Regions from separate parts of the Acinetobacter pittii genome, predicted to be linked through region 2. Evidence: predicted binding sites of a transcription regulator. Region 2 holds the regulator's gene; the other holds the start of a gene.

Region 1 (8,219 bases), 1.0 Mb from region 2:
ATGTGGATCAAGTTCAGTTTTAATTCATGAGTCTGTAGATCTACTTTTAGCCGCATTTAAATCATGCGGCTTTGCTTTTTTTATAAAGGCTTGGCAAGATCAAATCAGGATATAATAGGAAAAATAGATGAGAATTTTGCTTGCAGAAGATGATCGCTCTCAAGCTGAAAGCATTCAATCATGGTTAGAGTTAGACGGTTATCAAGTAGACTGGGTTGAAAGAGGTGACTATGCACTTACGGCAATCGAACAGCATGATTATGACTGTATTTTACTTGATCGGGGGCTACCTCAACTGGCTGGTGAAAAGGTTTTAACAACGATCCGCCATAAACAAAAAAATGTTCCTGTTATTTTTATTACTGCACGTGACAGCATTCATGATCGGGTAGAGGGGCTAGATTTAGGCGCAAATGATTATTTGGTTAAGCCTTTTAGTTTAGAAGAATTATCGGCTCGCATCCGCGCTCAATTACGCAAACAAACTTTGAGTCAGCAATCAATTTTAACGTGGGGCGATCTGCAACTCGACACACAAGCAAAAGTTGTATTAAGTGCTGGAAAGTCTATCGATTTAACGGCAAAAGAATTTCAGATATTACGTAAGCTTATGGTACATCCCGAGCATATTATTACCCGTGATCAATTAGAAGAAGCACTCTATGCATGGGGTGAAGAAATTGAAAGTAACGCGATTGAAGTATTTATTTATCAGCTTCGAAAAAAAATTGGAAGTAGCAGTATTAAAACCATACGGGGGCTAGGCTACCGTATGGGAGATTTAAAATGAAATCGAATCGCTCATCCTTACAGTCGCAACTGGTTAAAACCACGATGTGGAGCAGCGTTGTGGTGGGGCTGTTGGCATTAAGTTTACTCACCATATTTTCGATCTATCACAACATGTCAGTGCAAGACGAAATCATGGATGAAATTTCAGATACTTTGCTGGTTTCTGACCTTTCTGGACACTCCATGAAACAGTTTGATGAGCTGAGTGATGAATTTGATATTCAATATGAGTTATTAAACACAGGCCAAGTATTGACCCATTCTCATAGCTATCAGCATGAACTTTTTGAACAGGGTAACTTGTCAGAAGGATTCTCATATTTTTGGTTTGATGGTCAATTATGGCGTAGTCTGGCTGCACAACAAGAAGACTCTCAACTACAAGTTGAAGTTTTTCAACCAATGAGTACACGTGTTGAAGAGGTACTTAAAGCACTTGCCGGATATAGCGGCCTTATGGTGTTGTTCTGGCTGCTGCAATGGGTGATTGTAAGTTGGCGTACCGGGCATCAATTGGCTGCACTAAATTTACTTTCGAAGCGAATTGCTCAAAAAACTGCATCAAATTTAGAACCAATTCAAGAACCAGATGTCATTACAGAAATTCAACCTGTTATAGATGCTTTAAATCAGTTGCTTGCAAGATTGCAAAGGGCTCTCGTTGCTGAACAGCGTTTTACCGCAGATGCTTCGCATGAGCTACGTTCTCCGTTATCCGCCATACAAATGCGTCTTCAAGTTTTACAGCGTAAATACCAGCATCTTCCGGAGCTTCATCAAGATTTTGAACGTATACAAGAAGACGTTTCTAGAAGTACAAAGATACTTGAAAATTTACTCCTGCTTGCTCGTTTGGAACCGAATGAAGCTGAGCAGCCACAACTTCCTAAGACAGTTATCGATTTAAATTACTTACTGGCAAGAGTTATTGAAACTGTAGATTTAGATGCGAAAGCTAAACAGATGTTGATAGAGACAAATACTTTATCGACAGAAACTAAAACGTTTGCAAATGAAGAATTACTATTTATTGCTTTTAGAAATTTATTTGATAACGCCATTCGTTATAGCCCGAATTTAGGCTCTATTCATGTTGAGATTGGTCGTCATGAACAGCAAATTAAGGTGTCAATTGAAGACACGGGAAATGGGGTGGATGATGAGGTGTTGCTACGATTAGGGCAGCGTTTTTTTCGGGTACTCGGTACTCAGCAGCAAGGTTCTGGGTTAGGAATTTCAATTACGCGAAAAATTATTGAATTGCATAATGGCACATTACATTTTATGCATGCCGAACAAGGTGGTCTGAGGGCAGAGATTATTCTTCCTTCATAAAAAATAGCATGGTTACCCATGCTATCCATTTTTTGTTTTCCCACGAATATTATTGAAACGCGAGTGTATTTTTTATTTAGTTAAAATTAGACGATTGTTGCGAGTGAGGCGTAAACGATATTCCTCGCCAGCATGCATAATGCGGATTTCACGGCCTAATGCAAATAGGTTGTTAGAATGTAACATTGGTAAGGCGTGAGCTGTGTCATTGTTACGAGTAAATAAGCTAAAAGGTGCGTTCATTTGTTGTGCTCCGTGGTATGTTCTTGAACGATTTAAATGATAATCATTATCGAATAGATCTGTCAATGAGATTTTTAAGATTTTATAAAATGATAAAATTTGCTTACACTTGAGAAAAGTTTTAGAGAGTAGAAAAATGCCCAAACCGATTGTTGATGTCGCAATAGCTATCTTAATTCATCGTGGAAAAATATTAGTTGGATGGCGCCAAGAAGAGCAACATCAAGGCGGAAAGCATGAGTTTCCCGGAGGAAAGGTTGAGCAGGGTGAAACGCCAGAAGAAGCCTGCCGCCGTGAAATCTATGAAGAGGTGGGTATTGGTTTAAAAGATTGGCATCAGTTTAATTATATTCACCATGAATATGATGACATTATCGTCAACCTTCATTTGTTCCATAGTTATGTACCTGATGAGTTATTAAATCTTATTCACCAACCATGGGCATGGTACACACGTGATCAGCTACTTCATTTAAACTTCCCTAAAGCCAATAAAAACATCATAAAACGACTCTATTGGCCTCATCTCATCAAAATTAGCAATACGCTTAAACCTCTAGAAAACAGTGATGTCTTATTGTATTGGCGTATTGAAGAATTTGAACCGCAGTATATAGAGCAATTAACTGCTTTAGATGAAGGGCAACGATCAAATTTAATTATAAATGTAGATATCTGGCAGCAATTAAGCCCTGAATTACAAAAACAGATTAAGACCGTTCATTTAAAACAATCTCAACTCATGAATTTGCATAAAGGCGATTTAACAGTGGGGGTGCGATATATTGCCGCTTGTCATGATGCAGTTTCTTTAAAACAGGCTCAGCAGATTGGTTGTGATGCTGTTTTTATTAGTCCTGTAAAAACAACAGCGACTCATCCCGAAGCTGTGGCATTAGGTTGGGAGCGTTTTAGTGAGCTTGCCCAAAATAGCCAGATTCCGGTTTTTGCTTTAGGGGGAGTACATCCGGACGATTTAGCCACTGCACAGCAGCATGGTGCATATGGCTTAGCGGGTATTCGTAATTTCTAATGAGAAAATAAATAAGCATTAAAAGCTAAAGGGCTTTTAATGCTTGCTGTGCTTCTTGAACAGTTTTTTGATTATTGCGTTGTTGACCAGCTTTTAAGATGACCAACCAAAGCTGCTTTTTCATTGGCTGACTTTGGGCAAAGCTCAAACCACGTCGTGCTAAAGACTCAGCATTAGAATATTGTTGTTTATGATTTGCCGTAAGTGCAAGAAATAAATAAGTCTCAGCTGCTTGCGGTGCTAAACGCTGTGCTTGAAGTGCATAGCGCTCAGCCTCTGACCATTGCTGGTTTTTATAAGCCTGCTGCGTTTTTTGCATTAACACTTTAAATGCCGGTAGCTGGCTGCCATCATCACTAAAATGTTGAGGCTTTTTTTGCTGAGGAACAATCACCTGTAAATTTTTGCGTTGAATTTCCGGATGGTCATAAGGCGTAATTTTTACGCCTGATGGAGTTTCCGTCTTTTTAACAGGAGGAGTAGGTGTTTTCTGTTTGGAGTCAGAATGATCAGGCAAAGTTGTACAGCCAACCATAAGAACAGCACCAATATAAAAAACACCTTTCTTCAACATATCCTAATTTCCTGTTAACGCTTAGTTGTTATAACTACCACTCGATATTACATGCGTGTTGTTTGCCAGATCTTGTTCCATCTGGTTTTCACTTTCACGAATATAACTGTCGGTATTATCATCCTGAGATTCAGGAATTGTGTTATCACTTTGTGGTGTATATGTTGGATCAACTTGATAATAAGGTGCTCCACACGGGGTAGCGCGGTGCGGAACCGTATGCGTTAACATTGGAATATACATAGCACCATCACAAGCTTGAGCAGATAAATCACCAGTTGCACGGTCAATCCACTGCCACTGTACAGTGTCTGGTTGACGTAGATTCACAGGGGTTTGACGTAATTGTTTCATCACATTAATCCATACTGGCAACGCACCAGATGAACCCGTTAATCCTGTTACTTTGTTGTCATCTAAACCTAACCAAACTACAGCAACGTGATTACCTGAGTAACCCGCAAACCATGAGTCACGTGTATCGTTAGTCGTACCTGATTTACCTGCCAATTTTAAAGCTGGAGATAAGCTGTTATAAGCTGAGCGACCCGTACCTGAAGACATGACCTGTTGTAGGCCATAATTCATGATATAGCCAACAGATGGATCAATTGTTTGTTGAACATTAAGGCCATAACGATCAAGTAGGCGGCCGTTGGCATCTACGACAGATCGAATCGCACGTGTTGGATATTTAAAACCACCTGTAGCGAAGTTCTCATAGATTCCCAATACTTCCATTGGTGACATATTGACTGCCCCAAGGAAAATAGAAGGGTAGGCAGGAATTGTTGACTCGACACCAAATTTTCTTAAATTATTGGTAAAAGTAGATAAACCAAACTCTTGACCCAAGCGTACAGCCGATAGGTTATATGAGTTTGCTAATGCTTCACTCAAGCTTACAATGCCATGTCCGCCACCACTATAGTTTTTAGGCGTCCAGCTTTTACCACCATCTACAGGAACACTAATTGGTGCGTCTTCAATTTGGGTTGCCCAGTTGTAGCGTCCTGATTCAATAGCACTTAAATAAATTACAGGTTTCAATAAAGAACCGACTTGACGTTTTGCATCTAACGCACGGTTGAAACCAGTAAAGTCTTGTGTAGAGCCAACTGCTGCAACCAGTTCGCCATTTTCAGGATGCGCAATGAGTACAGCACCTTGTAAATTTTTCAAACGTGATGGATTACTATTTGCCAAGCGATCTACAGAAGCTTTAAAAGCATTTTGAACTTGCGTTTGAGTAATTGGGTCTAAAGTCGTAAAAATACGTAAACCCTGATTAGTTAAATCACTTTCTTGATATTCTGTACGTAATTGACGACGCACAATATCTAAAAAGTCTGGGAATTTTGCAGGACCTAAACTTGGTTTACTTAGCACATTTAAAGGACGTGCAATTTCATCTTCATATTCTGATTGAGTTAAATAACCCATTACACGCATGTTATTTAACACGGTATCGCGGCGTTTTTTCGCACCTTCAGGGTTTTTCCAAGGATTATATAAAGAAGGACCTTGCACCAAACCGACTAAATAAGCTTGTTGTGAAACATTCAGTTCACGTAATGGTAAACCAAAATAAAATTGTGAAGCCAAACCATAGCCATTAATTGAGTAGCTACCATTTTGGCCCAAATTTACTTCATTTAAATAGGCTTCTAAAATTTCACCTTTGCTGTAATGTAGCTCAATGAGCAAAGCCATTAATGCTTCATTAACTTTACGTTTTAAGGTGCGTTCAGGTGTAAGGTAGAAGTTTTTAACTAATTGTTGAGTTAGGGTGGAACCACCTTGACGCTTTCCGCCTGTAATATTACTCACCAATGCACGAGCAGTACCACGAATTGAAACTCCGTGATGATGATAGAAATTACGATCTTCTGTTGAAATTAAAGCTTCAATGAGTGGTTTAGGAACCTTATTCAGTTTAATTAGAACACGGTCTTCATTATGTTGAGGATAGATCCCTCCAATTAATAAAGGTTCTAATCGTGCAACACCTGTTGAAGAGGGTTTTGTGCTACGAACCTCAGCAACTTGATCATTTGCAAAACTTAACTCTAGTACCTGTTCTGGTTCAACACTATCGCCGTAATCAAAACCACGCGTGTGGATATACATATTGCTACCTTGAGCAACATACGTTCCAGACTTGTCATAATTACTTGAAGCTTTGTAACCCAAAAGTTTTAATTCTTGAGTGAAGTTTGCTTGGGTAATAGGCGCATTGTTATAAATTTCTAAAGGTCGTGCGAACACTTTGGCAGGAATATCCCACCGTTGCCCTTCAAATTTTTCACGGATAATATTATCTAGACGAATCAGATAGATACTAAGAGCAATAAAAGCACCAATGACCAAAATGGAAAAGATTAGTGCAAAGAAACCGATACCACGTTCAAACTTCATAAAAATGAGATAAAACCCTAACAATGCCTGTAATGATGCGATAGCTTGTCATCAATTTGCAATGATAAAACTGTGAATAATTAGAAAACTTAGATTGAATTTTACAGCATCTTGTAGTTATGTTTTTTTAAATTAATCAGGTTAATGTTATTATAGGCAAGTATCGCAGCGGAGCTTACTCATTCGTGCAAATTTCACATAAGTCCTTCAGAAACGTCGGGTTAATCGGTCGACCAGATAAATCATCAGTTGTAGAAACACTATGTTTAATTCATGATCATTTGTTGAACCTAGGCTTAAACCCCATTTTTGATCAGGAAACTGCTGAATTAGTGCCTTATGACCATGCACAGGTAGTGAGCCGTCATTTATTAGGTGAAGTTGCTGATTTGGTCATAGTAGTAGGAGGGGATGGTTCATTACTCCACGCTGCAAGAGCTTTAGTTCGCTACAATACGCCTGTAATTGGCATTAACCGAGGGCGATTAGGTTTTTTAACTGATATCAAACCTTCAGAAGCTATTTTCAAACTCGACCAAGTGCTTCAAGGACATTTTCAACTTGACCGTCGTTTCTTACTGGAAATGGAAGTAAGAACAAATGGTGAAGTGATTTATGATGCGATTGCTTTAAACGATGTCGTTTTGCATTCGGGCAAATCGGTACACATGATTGACTTCGAGCTTAATATTGATGGTCAATATGTTTATCGCCAACATAGTGATGGTTTAATTGTTTCGACCCCAACCGGATCGACAGCTTATGCTTTGTCAGGTGGTGGACCAATTTTACATCCAAGTATGGATGCTATTGCATTAGTTCCAATGCATCCCCATACATTGTCATCACGACCTATCGTAGTTGGTGGTCAAAGCGAAATTAAAATCGTTATTCGCGAAAATCGGGTATTACCAATGGTGAGTGCAGATGGACAACATAGTGTCTCGCTCAATGTTGGAGACAGTTTACACATTCGTAAACACCCATTTAAACTAAGTTTATTGCATCCACCAGGTTATGATTTCTATATGGCCTGCCGTACCAAACTTGGTTGGAACCAAGATTTTGAATCTTTTCAAAGAGATGAATCATGAATATTGAACAAATGCTATCTGTTTTAAACCCTGAAATTGTAGAGCGTTTAAAAACAGCAGTAGAGATTGGTAAATGGCCAAATGGCGTTGTTTTAACAAAAGAGCAGCGTGAGACTTGTATGCAAGCTGTGATTGCTTGGGAGTTAAAAAACTTACCAGAAGATCAGCGTAGCGGTTATATTGACCGTGGAACGAAAGAAGAAGGTGAAGAGTGTGATGATGATCATCACAAGCATGAACCTGAATTTAAACCAATTCGTTTTGTTTGAAATCACTTTCAGAATAAATCTTATTTAGCATTTGCTATCGCGTGGGCGACATGGATGTCGCCAGTTGAGCAACAGTACAAGGAAGTACTGTTTGCTCAACAAAAGATTTTTGTTACTTTTCATCTTTGAAAAGTAAGTATTGCCTATATGTAGCAATATAAGAAAAACATGCAATACAAGGCTGTATGATCTTATATTAGTTTTATTGGCTTGAATTACGTGTTTCCCATAACACTTTTGCTTTTTGCATCGCTTCTTCAAAACTAGCAATAACTCCCATGGTATATAGCGCGATTCCGATGGTTTCTGTTACTGCCATTTCCCCATATTCATGGTGCTGTTGACCAAGCCATACTGCCTTAAAAGTAGCTAAATCTAGCTCTTCTTCAATTGGGCTTCGTTCTGGCGTGAGCTTTGGCAACTCATGTTCATAGAGTTCACCATTTTTAATGCCACAGATG
Region 2 (8,219 bases):
AATGAACTTAAGAGCGGCAATCCAGCAACTGGGTGAAAACCTTATTCAGAATGTAAAAGTACGTGAAGTTCTCAACAAAGAAATGACAGGACTTGCTATGAATTTTACGGAACAATATAGCCATAAAATCATACGCTATGTGAGTGAGCGCATTCATGAATGGGATTCGCGTGAAATGATTGGAAAAATTGAAAATGAAGTCGGTGGCGACTTACACATGATTCGAGTGAATGGCGTTGTAGTCGGTGCATTTATTGGTTTGACACTCGGTGTAATTCGGGCAGTGATTGAATCAATTTTATAACTTTAAATATTTTAAAAAAGAGAACAATATGCTACAGCTAATGTCAAAATTGGCCACTCAAGGCGTAACTATTTTTAGTACCATGACGGCACTGGCACATCGTCTAGGTGCACTCAACCTGTCACAAGGCTTTCCAGATTTTCCGGCACCACAAGCCCTGCTGGAAGCCCTATCTCAGGCGACTTTAGCTGGACATAATCAGTACCCGCCCGGCGATGGTATTCTCGGTTTACGAGAGCAACTCGCTTTACAATTTCAACAGCGCGATCAGCTTCAACTTGATCCTGTAACTCAAATCACGATTACGCCCGGCGCAACCATTGCAATTTTTTGTGCCATACAGGCATGCATCACTGCAGGTGATGAAGTGATTATTTTCGACCCAAGTTATGACAGCTACGGCCCTTCTGTCGAGTTAGCAGGCGGCAAAGCGGTTCATATTGCCCTGCAAGCCCCTGACTTTAGGGTGAACTGGCAACAAGTTAAAGATCTGATTAATGACAAAACCCGAATGATTGTGGTGAATACTCCTCATAATCCAACAGGTACGATCTGGGCAAAACAAGATTGGTTAGAGCTTATTGAACTGATTCGAGATAAAAATATTGTAGTTTTATCTGATGAGGTCTATGAACACCTAGTTTTTGATGGTCAACAACACTTTAGTGCATTGCATTTTCCAGAGCTCAGAGAGCGTAGTTTTGTGATTGGGTCTTTTGGAAAAACCTTTCATGTGACAGGCTGGAAAACAGGTTATTGCGTCGCCTCACCTGAGTTAATGCGTTTATTCCGCCAGATTTACCAATATGCAAATTTCTGTGGCACGACACCTTGCCAAATTGCTCTAGCTCAATACATGGAACAACATCCAGAACATATTCAAGAGCTTTCGCAGTTTTATCAAACTAAGCGAGATCGGTTTAATCAGGCGATTCACAATAGTCGTTTTTTACTAAAACCATCTCAAGGTACTTATTTTCAAAATCTCGATTACAGTCAAATTAGACCCGACTTAAACGATGTGGAAATGTGCCAATTTTTAGCTGAGCAACATAAGATCGTGGCTATTCCAGTTTCGGTTTTCTATCAGCAAGCGCCTGAGTCTTTACGTTTGATTCGATTCTGCTTTGCAAAAAATGATGAAACTCTGCAAAAAGCAGGAGAAATCTTGAATGAATGTTAATAAATTTAGCCACTTAGCACTGTAAAAACACTACAAGTCATTCGCTCCAACTATGCTAAGTTGAATATCCGCCCCGCTCATCAAAGAGATGGGCGATGGAGAATACATGCCACCAAGACAGTCTTTAATTCATCAGCAAAATCTATGGAAAGCATTTTTTGTTTTCTTATTGCCCCTCATTGCAACCAATATTTTACAGAACTTGTCGGGAACGATTAACACCATCTTTGTTGGTCAAATGCTGGGAGTAGACGCGATTGCTGCCGTCTCGGTTTTTTTCCCTATTTTATTCTTACTTCTCGCTTTTATTATCGGGATATCAACGGGTACTACTGTTTTAGTTGGGCAAGCATGGGGTGCGCAAAATATAGAGAAAGTTCAAAGTGTGGTTGGCTCTACCCTATTTATGACACTGATTGGTGGGGTAATTACCGCGATTATCGGTGTGTTTTTTGCCCACGATATTTTAGAGTTATTAGGTACAGATCCAAAGGTGATGCATCTTTCTTTGCCTTATGTGCAATGGATGCTTGCAGGTAGCCCGCTTCTGTTTGTATATATTATCTATACATCAATTTTACGTGGTGTAGGCGATAGTACTACCCCTTTGCTGGCCCTTGCTTTAACCAGTGTGATTGGCTTAGTGATTACCCCGATATTGCTTAAAGGTTATTTTGGTTTACCCGCTCTAGGGATTATTGCGCCAGCAATCGCAACGATTACGGGCTATGTAGCTATTTTGATTTTTCTCGCAATTTATCTGAACAAGAAAAATCATCCACTCCGGCCGAATCGTCAGCTTCTGCAACATATCCGTCATAATCCAGAACTGAGCAAAATCATTTTGCGCTTAGGTGTCCCAACCGGTATTCAAATGATTACCACCTCAATGGCAGGCTTGGTTATTGTTGGGTTAGTTAATCGTTATGGATCACATGCTACAGCAGCGTATGGTGCAGTGAATCAGGTACTCAACTACATTCAGTTTCCTGCCTTATCCATCTCAATTGCAGCTTCAATTTTTGCAGCACAAGCGATTGGTGCGGGCAAATCAGATCTATTAGCACGGGTAACCCGCACAGCTTTAGGCATGAACTTCTTATTTACAGGTGCCTTAATTGCACTTGGCTATTTATTTTCAAAATATTTAATGGCTTTGTTTATTACCGACCCAACTGTGGTGGTATTAGGGCAGCAACTTTTATTCATTGTACTTTGGGCAATTTTATTCTTTGGTGCAGGTGCGATTTTTGCATCGATTATGCGTGCCAGTGGAACTGTGACTGTCCCAATGCTAATCAATATCTCGGCTATTTTATTTATTGAAATTCCATGTGCTTATTGGTTTAGCTCAATATGGGGCCTTAAAGGCATCTGGGTTGCCTATGCCTTGGCATTTGTCAGTTTATGTATTATCCAAGGCCTGTATTACCAATTTATCTGGAAGAAAAAGAAGATCAAAGTTCTTATTTAGAACGATCTAAACCATATAAAAAAAGCCATCGATTGATGGCTTTTTTAATTTAAATCTTATTTCATCCATTTGGTCACAATGGTTGAAGCACGTTGATATCCTGTTGGGAACAAACGCTGAAAAGCATCAAGAATTTTTGCGTCACTACCAATCAATAAACGGCGTTTATTTTTCAAAACGGCATCCAAGATTTGACGTGCAGCTTCTTCTGGTGGAGTACGTAGTAACTTGTCAAAGTTTTGAATTGATTTCGTCGGGTCCATACCCAAACTACTCAAGCTATCACTCATTTTTGCCGCTTTAGCAATATTGGTGCGAATTCCCCCCGGATGTACGCACAAAGAGCTCACGCCACTTTTTTCGATATCTAGTTCTTGGCGTAATGATTCGGTAAAACCGCGTACAGCAAATTTAGTCGCGTTATAACCAGATTGAGTCGGTTGAGCAGTCAGACCAAATAAGCTTGAGATGTTAATAATATGGCCGTCTTGAGTCTGCTTAATGAACGGTAAAAATTCTTTAGTCCCGTAAACCACACCCCAGAAGTTAATTCCAACAATCCACTCTAAATCTTCGTAGGTTGCACCCTCAACAGTAGAACCTAATGCTACGCCAGCGTTGTTAAAAATCAGGTTAACAGAACCGTGATCTTGTACAGTTTCTTGCGCCCACTGCTTTACCGCTTCGCGATCAGACACATCAAGCTTTTTGGTGGTAACAGTAATATCACTGTACGGTTTTAAAAGCTCGACAGTTTGTTGTAATCCTTTTTCATTAATATCACTCAACGAAAGATGGCAGCCCTGTTTTGCCAAAAGAATTGCTAACTGTTGCCCAATGCCAGAACCTGCGCCCGTAATTGCAGCGACTTTGTTTTTAAAATTTTTCATTGTCCATCCTTTGTTTTTCGATATTTGCACAATCGGTTCATTGCATGTGCAGTTTAGACATCTTCAATATAATTTTGACAATACACATTGTCAATATAGTACACTGTAATTTCAGATAGAATGGCACAATTCTTCTGAGCGCTTTATCATAGTGAGCATATTGGGCTAAAACCTATAAATTAGGAAACGACTTATTTATGACGACTAACGACTCAACCAGTAAAAAGAAAACAAAAAGTGTGAGTAAAGAACGTCAGTTCAAAGGGTTATCTCTATCTGAACGTAAAGAGGCACGCCGCGAAAAACTGATTGAAGCAGGCATTGCGACCTACGGAACGCTCGGTTTTTTTTCAGTGACGGTAAAAGATGTCTGCCAAGAGGCAAAACTCACAGAACGTTATTTTTATGAATCATTTAAGAAGAGTGAAGATTTATTCCAAACCATCTTTTTAAAAATGATTGAAGAATTACAGCAAAATCTGATGCAAGCCGTGATTAAAGCTGCACCCGATCCAGAAAAAATGGTTGATGCAGGTTTAAGAGCACTGCTGACTACCTTAAAAGATGACCCAAGATTAGCTCGCATCGTCTATGTCGATGCAGTTCTGGTACAAGAATTACATAATCAAGCCACCATTCAAGAAACACTTGCGCAATTTGATCGCATGATTCAGGCCTTCGTTATGCTGACCATGCCGCAAATTCAACACCATGAAAATGAGCTATCTTTAATCGCAACTGGTTTGAATGGATATGTCACTCAAATTGCGATTCGATGGGTCATGGGTGGCTTTGAGCAGTCTCTTGAGCAGGTTTTAACCGCATGCCGTATCGTTTTCTTATCTTTATTAGCTCAAGTTTCAAAATAATATTAAAGTTTTTTGACAGCTATAAATGGGACAAACCAGTTAAACCTTTAACATAGTAACTTATTGAATGATTTTAAGAATTCTCTAAGTTATATGTCATAATTTGGTCATACCTTTGCCTTGGTTTTGTCACAAATTATTGCTAAATTCAATTTTATAGACTTTTCTGCAATGAAATTGTCATAATTAATCTTTGTAATAAGCCTGTCATAACTACAAAACGGTTCACCGTTAAATCTATAGGATATTGCGTTGTGAAAGATGACTACATTTTAATTGTCGATGATGAGCTTCCTATTCGCGAAATGATCCATACTTCTTTGGACATGGCAGGCTTTCAATGTTTACAGGCAGAAGATGCCAAACAGGCTCATCAAATTATCGTCGACCAACGTCCGGCGCTTATCTTGCTTGATTGGATGTTACCTGGAGGCGTAAGCGGTGTCGATTTATGTCGCCGCTTAAAACGCGATGAGAACTTAGCAGAAATTCCAGTGATTATGCTCACCGCTCGCGGAGAAGAAGACCACAAAGTACAAGGTCTTGACGCGGGTGCAGATGACTACATGACTAAGCCTTTTTCAACACGTGAATTGGTTTCACGTATTAAGGCAGTCCTGCGTCGTGCTAATGCATTAAGTGGTGAAAAAACAATTGATGCCAATGGTTTAATTCTTGATCCTGTGAGCCAGCGTGTTAGCTTTGGTAACAGTATTTTAGATATGGGTCCAACTGAATATCGCTTACTTGCATTTTTTATGACCCATCCGGAGCGTGCATATACGCGTGCCCAGTTGCTCGATCAAGTATGGGGCGGTAATGTATATATTGAAGACCGCACTATCGATGTGCATATCCGTCGTTTGCGTAAAGTGCTAGAACCTTTTGGTGTTGACCGATTTGTTCAGACCGTACGTGGAACTGGCTACCGTTTCTCTACACGTGCAGATTTAGCCGCAGGTTAACCAAGATTTATGTATGAACCCTACCCCGTCCCTGAACAGGTACGTGAACAAAAGCTTTCTCGCTACAGTAGTTTATGGACGTTTGCCAAACAAGATTTACGGCTTTTATTATTTTTTCTAATCATTGCCGGTTTAGTCGGTTTAGGCGTCGGGTATTTCTGGAGTTGTATTTTTATCGCCTTCGTGGTGTTTTTTACACTCCAGTTGCGTTCTTTATATCTGGTCAATGACTGGATTGCGAATAAACCTTATGACGTTCCTCCAAATCTTAATGGGATTTGGGGGGCATTATTATTTAACGTCTACCGTGCTCAGCGCCAAGAACGAATTGTTCAGGCCGAAATGGTTGGTTTAATTGACCGAGCACAGTCTTCATTAGTTGCGCTTGCTGAAGCGGTTGTACTCATTGATGACCAACATCAAATCGAATGGTGGAACCCTGCAGCTGAACGTTTGTTAGGAATCAGTCCTCTCGACCGTGGTCGTAACTTATTAACGATTTTACGTCAGCCAACCTTTATTGAATATTTTAACAATATTGATCAGGCACCCGACGGGATTAAGCTTCACTCAAATTTTGATGATGACCGCTATGTGCAGGTTAAACTCACAAGATTTGGTGGAGAAAGTCGTTTATTAGTCGCTTACGATGTGACTCGCATGCACAACCTTGAGCAAATGCGTAAAGACTTCGTCGATAATATTTCTCATGAACTTCGTACCCCGCTAACCGTACTCAGTGGTTACATCGAAACGTTTACCGATCAGGAAGATATTAGTCCACGCTGGAAACGTGCGTTTGATCAGATGCAGTCTCAAACTAAGCGTATGAATGCTTTGGTGAATGATTTACTGCTGTTATCAAATTTAGAAAATAATAAGAAAATTGCGAAAAATCAGATTATTGAAATGCCGAGCTTAATGAATCAACTCTTTGATGATGCTCAGGCCTACAATGCCGATTATGGACATACGCTCAATTTACATATTGATAGCCACTGTGACTTGATTGGTTCTGACATGGAAATTGCCAGTGCATTTAGTAATTTAATTACCAATGCCATCAAGTACACACCAAAAGGTGGAACGATTACGATTGGCTGGCACGACGATGGCGAACATGCTTACTTTAGTGTACAAGACACAGGTATTGGTATTAACCCTAAGCATTTGCCACGACTAACTGAACGCTTCTATCGAGTTGACAGTGACCGTAGTCGCCAAACAGGTGGTACAGGTTTAGGTCTTGCGATTGTAAAACACGTGCTGATGCAACACGGCGCGTATTTAGATGTGCAGTCTAAAGAAAACGAAGGATCAACATTTACCGCAGTTTTTCCAAAAGAAAGACTATATAACATGACTTAAAATTATCCCCCGTACATATAAAAAGCCGACTTATGAAAAGTCGGCTTTTTTGTATTAGTTAAAACCAATTTACTTAAAATTAGAGCAATACGATTTGCTCTGATTTTTCTCAATTACGTTTAAAAAACTAGTGGCAAACGTATTGCTCTGGCGCAATGCATCGCGATGATCTCCGCCATCAATTGTTTGATAGATAGTTGGTTTTTTTAATTTACATAACTGTTGGTAATAAGCTGATGTCCCTCTAGGGTCGACTAAATGATCTTTAGAACCTTGAACAATCATTAACGGTACAGTAGGCACCATATTTTCAATGGACTGTTGTTTTAGATAAGCCAAAAGAGGTTTTAAGTCTGCATCAGGTCGAAATATGCTCGAAGGCGATTTCTTCAAATCAGATTGGAGTTCAGATAAACAGCGACTACGTGCTTGAGTCAGCACCGTGTTCATTTCTGGACTAACTAAATTTTCAGGAACAATACTTGGCTCCGCTGCTTGTGCTCCCAACAACACAATTGGGAAAAATGCGGCTACACTAGGTTCTGGATTTGGGTGACTCAACACATATTCTGCAATGCCTTCATATTGATAACCACCCGGAGCAAGTGCAATCGCTCCTTTTAAATCTAATTCGGGAGCATCTTTCTGACCATAAGCCGCCACTGTAATTGCCGCAGCTCCACCCTGACTATGCCCCATTACCAACCACTGTTTATTAAAATCTTTAGGCTTAAGCACATGTAATGCCCGCACAGCATCGACCACCGTATGTAGCTGGCTCTTTGCATTCATATAAGGATGTGCACCTAAAGTACCTAAGCCTTGATAGTCAGGTGCGACAACTGCATAGCCACGTGCCAACCAACCATCTAAAGCTTTAGAAGCAACTTCTTGATATGTATGAACTGGTCCACCAACATAATCACCCGAAGGTGCACAGGTATCAGCAACTCCTGTCGTGCCATGTGCCCAAGCAAGTATCGGCCAGCCATTTTTTGGTGGTGTTCCTTTCGGTAATAAAATAAAAGCCGATGCCACGATGGGTTCGTTCTGAATACCTCGACTACGATAATTGACTAACAAACGTTGATCGGCATGAGGAAATAAATCCGTCACTTTTTGTTGTTCTATAGAGAGTATTGAACCCGGTTTTTCGCTCACAATTT

What was found. Region 2 encodes PhoB, which activates phosphate uptake and scavenging genes when phosphate is short. Its sites were predicted from a motif close to TGTCATNAANCTGTCATAA; they were not measured.
Region 1: a site for PhoB is predicted at 6,442-6,460, ahead of SOI81_RS05440 (NAD(+) kinase). Genes of this name have one in related genera too.

The regions. Positions count from the first base shown of each region.
Region 1 is NZ_CP139286.1:1,155,044-1,163,262, forward strand. It holds gene SOI81_RS05405 (NirD/YgiW/YdeI family stress tolerance protein) at 1-23, shown strand, start outside; gene SOI81_RS05410 (response regulator transcription factor) at 128-790, shown strand; gene SOI81_RS05415 (sensor histidine kinase) at 787-2,127, shown strand; gene hemP (hemin uptake protein HemP) at 2,200-2,370, opposite strand; gene SOI81_RS05425 (NUDIX domain-containing protein) at 2,507-3,403, shown strand; gene SOI81_RS05430 (tetratricopeptide repeat protein) at 3,429-3,977, opposite strand; gene mrcB (penicillin-binding protein 1B) at 3,999-6,395, opposite strand; gene SOI81_RS05440 (NAD(+) kinase) at 6,581-7,489, shown strand; gene SOI81_RS05445 (YeaC family protein) at 7,486-7,758, shown strand; gene SOI81_RS05450 (glycosyl transferase family protein) at 7,961-8,219, opposite strand, start outside.
Region 2 is NZ_CP139286.1:106,774-114,992, reverse strand. It holds gene SOI81_RS00530 (DUF445 domain-containing protein) at 1-304, shown strand, start outside; gene ybdL (pyridoxal phosphate-dependent aminotransferase) at 333-1,487, shown strand; gene ypnP (MATE family efflux transporter) at 1,594-2,961, shown strand; gene SOI81_RS00515 (SDR family NAD(P)-dependent oxidoreductase) at 3,018-3,851, opposite strand; gene SOI81_RS00510 (TetR/AcrR family transcriptional regulator) at 4,049-4,720, shown strand; gene phoB (phosphate regulon transcriptional regulator PhoB) at 4,975-5,685, shown strand; gene phoR (phosphate regulon sensor histidine kinase PhoR) at 5,695-7,053, shown strand; gene SOI81_RS00495 (alpha/beta fold hydrolase) at 7,123-8,219, opposite strand, start outside.